DNA from 3 places in the Bacillus sp. NP247 genome. Region 1 is predicted to be linked to each of the others. Evidence: riboswitches for the same ligand, from Rfam matches in the RefSeq annotation. Region 1 holds a riboswitch; each other region holds the start of a gene.
What was found. Region 1 has a riboswitch for lysine ahead of lysA (diaminopimelate decarboxylase). Riboswitches for the same ligand answer to the same signal wherever they lie in the genome.

Region 1 (3,289 bases):
CGAAGCTAGTGGGTTAATAAAAAGCATAAATTCTTCAAAGAAGTTATCAATTCTAATATCAAATGCTAGCTTGTACACAATATATGTTTTTATCCATAATAAAACGACTGCAACTAGTGCAAATCGCAGTTTTGGAAACAGATTTTGTAGCATAATATACTCCTCTCCTAAAAGCATGACGGTTCTTGTGAGCCGGTTTGATTAGCGCCTCATTTTATATATACGAACAGTCCTTTGTTATTATGTTTATTATACTATGAGTATCATTATACGAAAATAAAAGAGAGTTGTGGGCTTTTTTATAATAATTGAGTAGAAAAAGGGCAGTGGGAGACAATAAAACGGAGTTTCTATGTATGATAATTATCGTGCGCAGAAAGAATCGAGTAATAAAACGGAGGTTATAATGCGAAAATTATTATATTTTATAGTATGCAGTAGTGTTATACTTTTTGCCTCACCGAGTATGTCAGTAGCGCAATATGATGCACCCCTTATGGAAGATGCACTTTATTCTGTTTTATTTCCAAAAATAAATAAGGCAATTGAAAAACAATATGGGAGCTTGAAGCCTTATCAATGTCCTAAAATTATTAGTTTAAAAAAAGTGTATAGTGGTACATATTTATTTCAAGCGAGTATTGAAGTAACGAAGTATGAACGTGTTGCTGGGAAAATTGCTCCACCATTTGAGAAGGTAACGATTACATTTAATAACGAAGAGGGCGAATGGGAAGTGACAAAGGTTTCAGTAAAGCGCTTACCAAATGATACAAAATTAAACTGTAAAAAAACAATATAAAAAATTGTTTGACAAATAAAATGGTCCTTTGGTATTGTTAATAGCAACAATTAGATGTTTGAAAATTAAATAGACTTACCTCATCTACTCTCAAAGGTAGAGGCCGCAATAGGAAAGAGTAAGCTATGGGAGATTTAATGGAATCTGTGATCATAGGTTGAAAGGGACTATTGCCGAAATATAAGAATAACCATCTTATTCATATATTGGGACTGCATTGAATAAATGTAGTACTGTCATAAGATTTATTTTATGGAGAGCTATTTGGAGATGTTGATGCGGTTTCTTATTTTGAGGAGATAACAACTCGTTTATTTTTTCAATATATATTTTTCCTAATAAGAAACGCGTGTGAACATTGTTCCGCGCGTTTTTTGTCTATCTAAAAGCGTGCTGCAATGAATAGAAGATTGGGGTTATGAGTTTTAGAGGAAATAAGGGAGGAATTCAAATGTATTTACACGGCACAAGCCGAATCAATGGGCAAGGACACTTAGAAATTGGTGGGTGCGATACGACGCAGCTAGCAAAACAATACGGAACACCACTTTATGTATACGATGAAGAGTCTATTCGAGGAAAGTGCCGCGCGTTTCATCGTGCTTTTAAAGAAAGTGGTTTCTCTTATCAAGTAGCATATGCAAGCAAGGCGTTCTTGTGCATGGAGATGTGCCGAGTAGCTCGTGAAGAGAATATGTCTTTAGACGTTGTTTCTGGAGGGGAATTATATACTGCGCTCCAAGCTGGTTTTCCGGCATCGCGTATTCATTTTCACGGAAATAATAAAACAGAAGAAGAAATGATTATGGCTCTTCAGGCGAATATCGGTTGTTTTGTAGTAGATAATTTCTTAGAATTAGAAATCTTACATGATTTGGCAATGCAACATGGGAAATTTGTGAACATATTAATCCGTGTAACGCCTGGAGTAGAGGCACATACACACGAATATATAACAACAGGTCAAGAAGATTCGAAATTTGGATTTGGTGTTTCAAATGGTCAAGCGATGCAAGTGATTGAGCTAGCTTTGCAAAAATCAAATTATAATGTGCTAGGAATTCACTCGCACATCGGATCACAAATATTTGAAACGGCTGGTTTTGTTCGAGCAATTGAAGTTCTTCGCCAATTTTTAGAAGAAGTGAGAGAGCAAATGAATTATGTAGTAAAAGTGTTAAATGTGGGCGGAGGATTCGGAATACGCTACACAGAGTCAGATACGCCATTAACTCTTGAGACATATGTGCGAGCTGTAACAAGTGCAGTGAGAGAACAATTTACAGTATGTGAATATCCGCTGCCAGAAATATGGGTTGAACCAGGTCGTAGCATTGTAGGTGATACTGGAACGACAATTTATACAGTCGGATCTGTGAAAGACATTCCTGGTATTCGGAAATATGTATCAGTGGATGGCGGAATGACAGATAATTTAAGACCTGCCTTATATAGCGCACGTTATGAAGCGATGCTAGCGAATCGAGGGAATGATGCGAATGAGGAACTCGTTTCGATTGCTGGGAAATGCTGTGAGAGTGGAGACATGCTGATTTGGGATATTAATCTACCGAAAGTTGCTTCTTCCGATTTACTAGCAGTTTCTTGTACGGGGGCATATGGGTACTCGATGGCCAATAATTATAATCGTATTCGAAGACCGGCCGTCGTCTTTGCGAAAGGCGGAACATCGCAAATTGTTGTAGAGCGTGAGACATATGAAAATATTATTGGGAACGATCGCATACGTATTAAAGAGCTTATTTAAATAGGGAAAAGGAGTTGTTCGGATGGGCAATTCCTTTTTTATAAAGTGAAACAATAATCAGTGGGGGTTTTGTTCATCCCCCACTGATCATTAGCCCTCACGAATCGGGCGTTTACGGTCAGCAGGGCTCCCACCTAACTTCTTTGCTCCAGCCGAATTTTGAGGTGGGAGTTTTAATGCCCGCGAATAGCGGGATAAAATAAAATAATTAAAATATATCGGAAAACTAGGATTGAAAAAAATCAGAATTGTGATAAAATACAAATACAAAGCTTATCAAGAGAAGCGGAGGGAACTGGCCCGACGAAGCTCGGCAACCTGCTTATAGAAAGCAAGGTGCTAAATCCAGCAAAATGGAATCCATTTTGAAAGATAAGGTAAAATATATTACCGAACAGTCTTTTCGAAATGGGAAAGATTTTTTTTATGAATAAAAAGGGGGGCTGTTCGCGTGAGTGTACGGGAACATTTTGATGAAGTATCTGAGAAAGTTCAAGCGATGCTTGCTGATATGAAATATGGTTCCATTACAATTGTGGTGCAAGATGGAAAAGTAATTCAATTAGAGAAAAGTGAAAAAGTACGTTTAAAGTAAAAAGCGCTGACTAGAAAAACTAGAGGCGGTTTTAACCTATTTTATTAGGTTAAAACCGTCTTTTTGCTTTTACAGGGGGAAAGAACATGTTGACGTATGAAACGTGGGAAGAAAATGGTGTTTC
Region 2 (3,289 bases), 540 kb from region 1:
ACAGGTAAGCACTTAGCGAAAAAAGCTGCAATGATTCCACTTGTATTAGAACTTGGTGGTAAAGACCCTGGTATCGTTCGTGAAGATGCTGACTTACAAGATGCTGCAAATCATATCGTAAGCGGTGCATTCTCTTACTCTGGTCAACGTTGTACAGCTATTAAACGTGTACTTGTACACGAAAACGTAGCGGACGAGCTTGTTAGCTTATTAAAAGAACAAGTAGCTACATTATCAGTTGGATCTCCAGAACAAGACAGCACAATCGTTCCATTAATCGACGATAAATCTGCTGACTTCGTTCAAGGTTTAGTTGATGATGCTGTAGAAAAAGGTGCAACAATCGTTATCGGTAACAAACGTGAGCGTAACTTAATTTATCCAACATTAATCGACCACGTAACAGAAGAAATGAAAGTTGCTTGGGAAGAGCCATTCGGCCCAATCCTTCCAATCATCCGTGTTTCTTCTGATGAACAAGCAATTGAAATTGCTAACAAATCAGAGTTCGGTCTGCAAGCAAGTGTCTTCACAAAAGACATTAACAAAGCATTTGCAATTGCTAACAAAATCGAAACTGGTTCTGTTCAAATTAACGGACGCACAGAGCGCGGCCCTGACCACTTCCCATTCATCGGTGTAAAAGGTTCAGGTATGGGCGCACAAGGTATTCGTAAGAGCCTTGAGTCTATGACACGTGAAAAAGTAACTGTATTAAACTTCGTTTAATCTTATATTCAGCAGCTGATCTAATATTTAGGTCAGCTGCTTTTTATTTCAAAACCTTATTCATTCTCAATAACAAACTCTTCCCTATAATCTGATTATTACTATATCCATTGACGTATAAAAATACATTTGTTACTCTTAAACATGTTAATTTAATACATAAATCCTCATTCGTATCTCGATGAGGTAGAGGTTGCAATCATTAAGAGTATCATTTCAGGAGATGTAGTGGCATTGATGAATGAATGAGAAAGGAATGGTTGCCGAAGTAAGACGTGCCCACCATGCGCGCTTGCTGGGTCTGCATTTAATAAGTGCAGAACTGTCACAAACGTTTCGTTTGTGGAGAGCTATCGAGAGGTATGTCGTGGGTTTCTTATAAGATAGAAAGCATGTAGCGGCAAATTACGTGCTTTTTTTGTTTTGTTTGGACCTTCTCTTCCTTATCAGGAAGACATACATATCTCCTCGCTTGACTTGGTTATACTAACTTTGGAGGTATTTTCTATGCAACAAAAAAAATGGGGCTTTTGGGTACTAACAGCTTTCGTTGTCGGTAACATGGTTGGCGCTGGTATTTTCATGGTACCAAGTACGTTGGCACAAACAGCTAGCCCTCTCGGTGTCACTTTAGCTTGGTTAACAACAGGGTTTGGTGTTTTAATGCTAGCTCTTGTTTTCGGTAATTTAGCAATTCGTCGTCCTGATTTAACAACAGGGCCACAAAGTCATGCATATGCTTTATTCTCATCACCAAAAAAGAAAAAAATGGCTGGTTTCAGCATGGTGTGGGGATATTGGGTTGCAAACTGGGCAAGTAACGTTGCCATTATCACATCTTTCGCAGGATATTTATCACTCTTCTTCCCGATTATGAAAGATACACGACTACTATTTTCAATTGGCTCTTTCAATATAGAAGTCGGAAAACTAATTACATTTACTATTTGTTCCATCTTACTATGGGGAACACATTTAATTTTAACAAACGGTGTAAGCGGAGCCGGAAAACTAAACTTCTTAGCAACAACAACGAAAGTAACTGGATTCCTTCTATTCATCGTCGTTACTTTATTTGCATTCGAAGCTTCAAAGTTTGGACAATGGTACACACCGATGATTGATAAAGAAGGCGTATCACACGGTCTTCTATCACAAGTAAACTTAGCTGCTCTAACAACGCTTTGGGCATTTATAGGGATTGAATCAGCCGTTCTTTTGTCAAACAGAGCTACCTCTCCCAAAACAGTAAAACGTGCAACAGTTGCTGGTTTACTAATTACAGTTGCAATTTACTTAGGAATTACAATTTTAACAATGGGTGTACTTCACGTTGATAAATTACAAGCATCTGAACGTCCATTAGCAGATGCATTAAACGCTGCGATGGGTCATGGCGGCGGGAAACTTATGGCATTACTTGCTCTTACTTCCCTATTCGGTTCCATCTTAGGCTGGATTTTATTAAGCTCAGAAGTACCTTATCAAGCAGCAAAAGAAGGTTTCTTCCCTTCCTTCTTTACAAAAACAAATAAAAAAGGAAGCCCTATTTACTCACTACGATTAACAAACATTATGTCGCAAGTGTTCTTATTCTCAACATTATCAGGAACAATCGCGGAAGCTTATACATTCGTTATTACCGTATCAACTTTAGCCTATCTCATTCCATATCTCGTTTCACCAATCTTCCAGTTAAAACTAGTCGCAACTGGTGAAACATATAAAAATGAAATGCGGGCAAGAATTACGGATGGCGTAGTCGCAGTTATCGCAATTTGCTATGCACTATGGGTTATTAAAACCGGCGCATCCGATATAAAAACATTCCTTCTTGGAATTGGTTTATTCGTAATTGGCTTTGCCTTCTATCCATTAATGAATCGTGATCAGAAAAAAAATAAAGAAAAGAAAAACGAGCAAGTTGCATAACGCAATTTGCTCGTTTTTTCTTTTGTAAAACATATATAATAGAACAAAGAGGTGAAAAACATGTCAATTGAATCGCTATGGAGCAGTCGCTTCCAACAACATATTCAAAATATCATTACATACTTTGCACGTATGATTAACGGTTTACTATATAGCTTTATCTTTATTTCATGCGTTGGTGCATATTATTATGCTCAGTTTCTGAAAACATCTCCTTCTAAAGGAATATCTTTAGTACTCATTACAATCGTACTTACAACGATTATATCGAGATGCCCAATGCGTACATTTATTCAAAAACCTGATGCTGTCTATTTACTAGCACTAGAAGAGAAATTAACTTCTTATTTTAAAAAATCTCTTCTATATAATTACATCATTCAGCTTTTCCCATTATTATTTACGTTCCTTATTCTCGTACCGCTTGCACTGCAATCATTACAATTAACTGTACCTTTCTTATGTACAATCTTTACCGTTTTAATGATTACGAAAGCTTGGAATATTTACATGCATTGGATGTGGCGTGATAGTTATGAAAAAAACATATGGCTGATCATTCGTATCGCTTGTAACGCCCTAATCATTTACATGCTGTTTTATACAGCAAATGTGATCGTATTAGGCG
Region 3 (3,289 bases), 350 kb from region 1:
CCCATATTATTTCTAAAAATCCAACTATTTTAAGTATAAAAATACTACTATCATTCGATCCGATTAGCGCAGAAAGCATCTTTACTTCTTCTGAATGAGTAAACATCAATTTCGGTACAATCCCTTGATATAACCATACGAAAGCAACTAAAAAGCAAACGAGCCAATACGTCATCGTTCTTCTAATTAGCAACTTAGGATGAAGTCCCTTTTCTAACCATAATTTTAAAGCATCAAAACTCCATGCTGTCGCCCAACCTAATAAAGGGCGAAAAACATATGAATCTATCACATTCCCTATATGACCAAACCTTGTATCATAATCATATTGCGTTTCAAAATGAATATGTTCTCCATTCGGTGTATACTTCCAATAACCTCGTCCTATTTGTATAAGTGATAGCTTATTGTCTGTCCAAAATTTCAAAGACGAAATGCGTTCCCCAGTGTCTTTTCTTATTTCACCAATCGATTCCCCTTCTCCGGCTATTTCAAGTCCAAATCCAATCTTTGTTTTATATAAAAACTTCTGTGGTTCTCCTTCTCTTTTCTCCAAATACGAGATTTCCGTAAAACGGGCATCCCACTCTGTATGTATATCAGGCTCTTGTGTATATGCCCATAGTTTCTCCATTGTTGTGTTCATTTTTGTTGCTACATAAATAGGCTGTATCTTCCCCATCCTTCCACCTCCTATACTCTATATTTTTAATGTACATGCAATGAATTGATTTTGCTACATTTTTCACAAACTAATCTGAATAAAAGATAGAATTTTAAAAATATATATAAAACACTTGATTCCCTGAAAAATTTAAATTATTATAAAACAAATGTTACCAACAACTTCATAAATCAAACACTCTCGCCTAAAACGTGAGATAGAGGTTGCAACGCTTATAAGTATTCTAAAGGAGACACAGAGATGTCTATGAATTTAGAGGAAAGGAAGTGTTGCCGAAATTGATAAATTTCTCTGCATTTATCAATTGGGGCTGTTTTCGAATAGAAACAGAACTGTCATATGTACAGACGTGTACGTATGAAGAGCTATCTACAAAAAAGAGATATCATTTTTTATGATATTCCTTTTTTGGCGGTTTTTTTATTAGCTCCGTTTTCTGTTTCCCTTTTCCTGTAACAGCACCATCCTCACTTATTTGAGATGGTGTTTTTTGCTTTTCTCTCTGGTAACTACAGGAATATTGGGATTTGTATATGTCCTAACCTATTCTTAAAAATGGACGAAAGAAGGAATTCGTAATGGAAACGATTGTACAAAAATTTGGCGGTACTTCTGTCGGAAGCGTCGAACGCATTCAACATGTAGCAAATTTAATTATTGAAGAATATGAACGAGGGCATAGTATTGTCTCTGTCGTTTCAGCAATGGGAAAAAGTACGGATAAACTTGTAGTACTTGCTAACGCTATTGCGGAAAATCCAAGTAAACGTGAAATGGATATGCTCCTATCTACAGGAGAACAAGTAACCATTTCATTATTAACAATGGCACTACAAACAAAAGGTTATAACGCAATTTCATTAACAGGATGGCAAGCTGGTATTACGACAGAATCTGTACATAGTAGTGCACGGATTACTGACATTAATACTGGTCGTATTCAGTCTCACCTTACTGAAGGCACGATTGTTATAGTAGCTGGTTTCCAAGGAGTAAGTGAAGAAAATGAAATTACAACACTTGGCCGCGGTGGCTCCGATACGACTGCTGTCGCATTAGCTGCGGCACTAAAAGCAAAAAAATGTGATATTTATACGGATGTGTCAGGCGTATATACGACTGATCCACGAGTTGTAAAAACTGCTTATAAATTAGATGAAATTTCTTATGACGAAATGTTAGAGCTTGCAAATCTCGGTGCTGGCGTATTACACCCACGTGCTGTTGAATTTGCTAAAAATCATAATGTCGTTTTAGAAGTACGATCAAGTATGGAACAAGAAAACGGAACAATTGTAAGGGGAGAATGTAACATGGAACAACAATCAATCGTTAAAGGTATCGCATTTGAGGATAATATTACACGCGTCACAATTAAAGGATTAGAACAAGGTGCACTTTCAACAGTTTTCTCTACATTAGCAGCGGCACATATTAATGTAGATATTATTATTCAAAGTATTACAAATGAAGGAACTGTTCACCTCTCCTTCTCGATTCATTCTAATGATTTAAGAGAAACATTAGAAGTGTTAGAACAAAATCAAGAGGCACTTCACTATGAATCTGTAGAACATGAAAATCATTTAGCGAAAGTATCAATTGTAGGATCTGGTATGGTATCTAACCCAGGAGTTGCTGCGAATATGTTCACTACTTTAAAAGAAGGCGGTATTCATATTAAAATGGTAAGTACATCTGAAATTAAAGTATCAGTTGTCATTGACCGTATTCACTTAGTAGATGGCGTTGAAGCACTCCATCAATCATTTATGGCGAAAATTGAGCCTTTAGTGCAAATGATTTAATTTCCGCCAGTAAAACTTACAACAAATTATATTAATCTATTTCCTTCCTATATAAATAGAAAGCTGTTTGCATAGTGGAAAGTGAGAAAAAGGTTATTTAGTTTAAAATAAAGTCGTTTGAAAAATAATAAAATTGTTAAAAAATAGAAGCAGATCATTCTATTCAACAATCGGGTAGTTATCTCCCACCTAACTTCCTCGCATTCGCCGAATTTTGAGGTGGGGGTCTTATTGCCCGCAAATAGCGGGATAAATTTTTACACATAAGGAGATAAAGACTATGACAAAAAACAAATTACTAAGAATGGACAATGTCAGCATCGTTGTAGAATCCCTTGATGACGCAATCTCTTTCTTCGAGGAGATTGGCTTGAACCTCGAAGGGCGAGCCACTGTCGAAGGTGAATGGGCTGGTCGTGTAACCGGATTGGGTACTCAGCGCGTGGAGATTGCTATGATGGTTACGCCAGATGGCCACAGCCGAATTGAACTTTCCCGATTTCTTACCCCACCTACTATAGCAGATCATCGGACAACTCCTGTAAACGCCCTCGGTTATCTACGCGTCATGTTCACCGTTGAAGACATTGACGAAATGGTATCCAGACTTACTAAGCATGGTGCAGAGCTCGTTGGCGAAGTAGTTCAGTACGAGGACTCGTATCGACTCTGCTACATTCGTGGAATCGAAGGACTTCTAATCGGTTTGGCGGAACAACTCGGTAACAAATAAGTAAGTGACGTTGTATAAAAAGCCTTTACTGAAATATACATTACTGAAGTGAAAATATTTGAA

Region 2: another riboswitch for lysine. It lies ahead of KPL75_RS18445 (amino acid permease); the one in region 1 lies ahead of lysA (diaminopimelate decarboxylase).
Region 3: another riboswitch for lysine. It lies ahead of KPL75_RS23025 (aspartate kinase); the one in region 1 lies ahead of lysA (diaminopimelate decarboxylase).

Annotation. Positions count from the first base shown of each region.
Region 1 covers NZ_CP076653.1:4,062,318-4,065,606, forward strand. Annotated here, with positions in the region: gene KPL75_RS21205 (LTA synthase family protein) at 1-153, opposite strand, end outside; gene KPL75_RS21210 (DUF3888 domain-containing protein) at 407-802, shown strand; lysine riboswitch at 892-1,073, shown strand; gene lysA (diaminopimelate decarboxylase) at 1,254-2,570, shown strand; SAM riboswitch class I at 2,841-2,949, shown strand; gene KPL75_RS21220 (YezD family protein) at 3,022-3,165, shown strand; gene KPL75_RS21225 (phosphoadenylyl-sulfate reductase) at 3,252-3,289, shown strand, end outside.
Region 2 covers NZ_CP076653.1:3,522,096-3,525,384, reverse strand. Annotated here, with positions in the region: gene gapN (NADP-dependent glyceraldehyde-3-phosphate dehydrogenase) at 1-729, shown strand, start outside; lysine riboswitch at 909-1,090, shown strand; gene KPL75_RS18445 (amino acid permease) at 1,237-2,661, shown strand; gene KPL75_RS18440 (ABC transporter permease) at 2,722-3,289, shown strand, end outside.
Region 3 covers NZ_CP076653.1:4,407,781-4,411,069, reverse strand. Annotated here, with positions in the region: gene KPL75_RS23030 (DoxX-like family protein) at 1-682, opposite strand, end outside; lysine riboswitch at 875-1,061, shown strand; gene KPL75_RS23025 (aspartate kinase) at 1,264-2,493, shown strand; gene KPL75_RS23020 (VOC family protein) at 2,774-3,226, shown strand.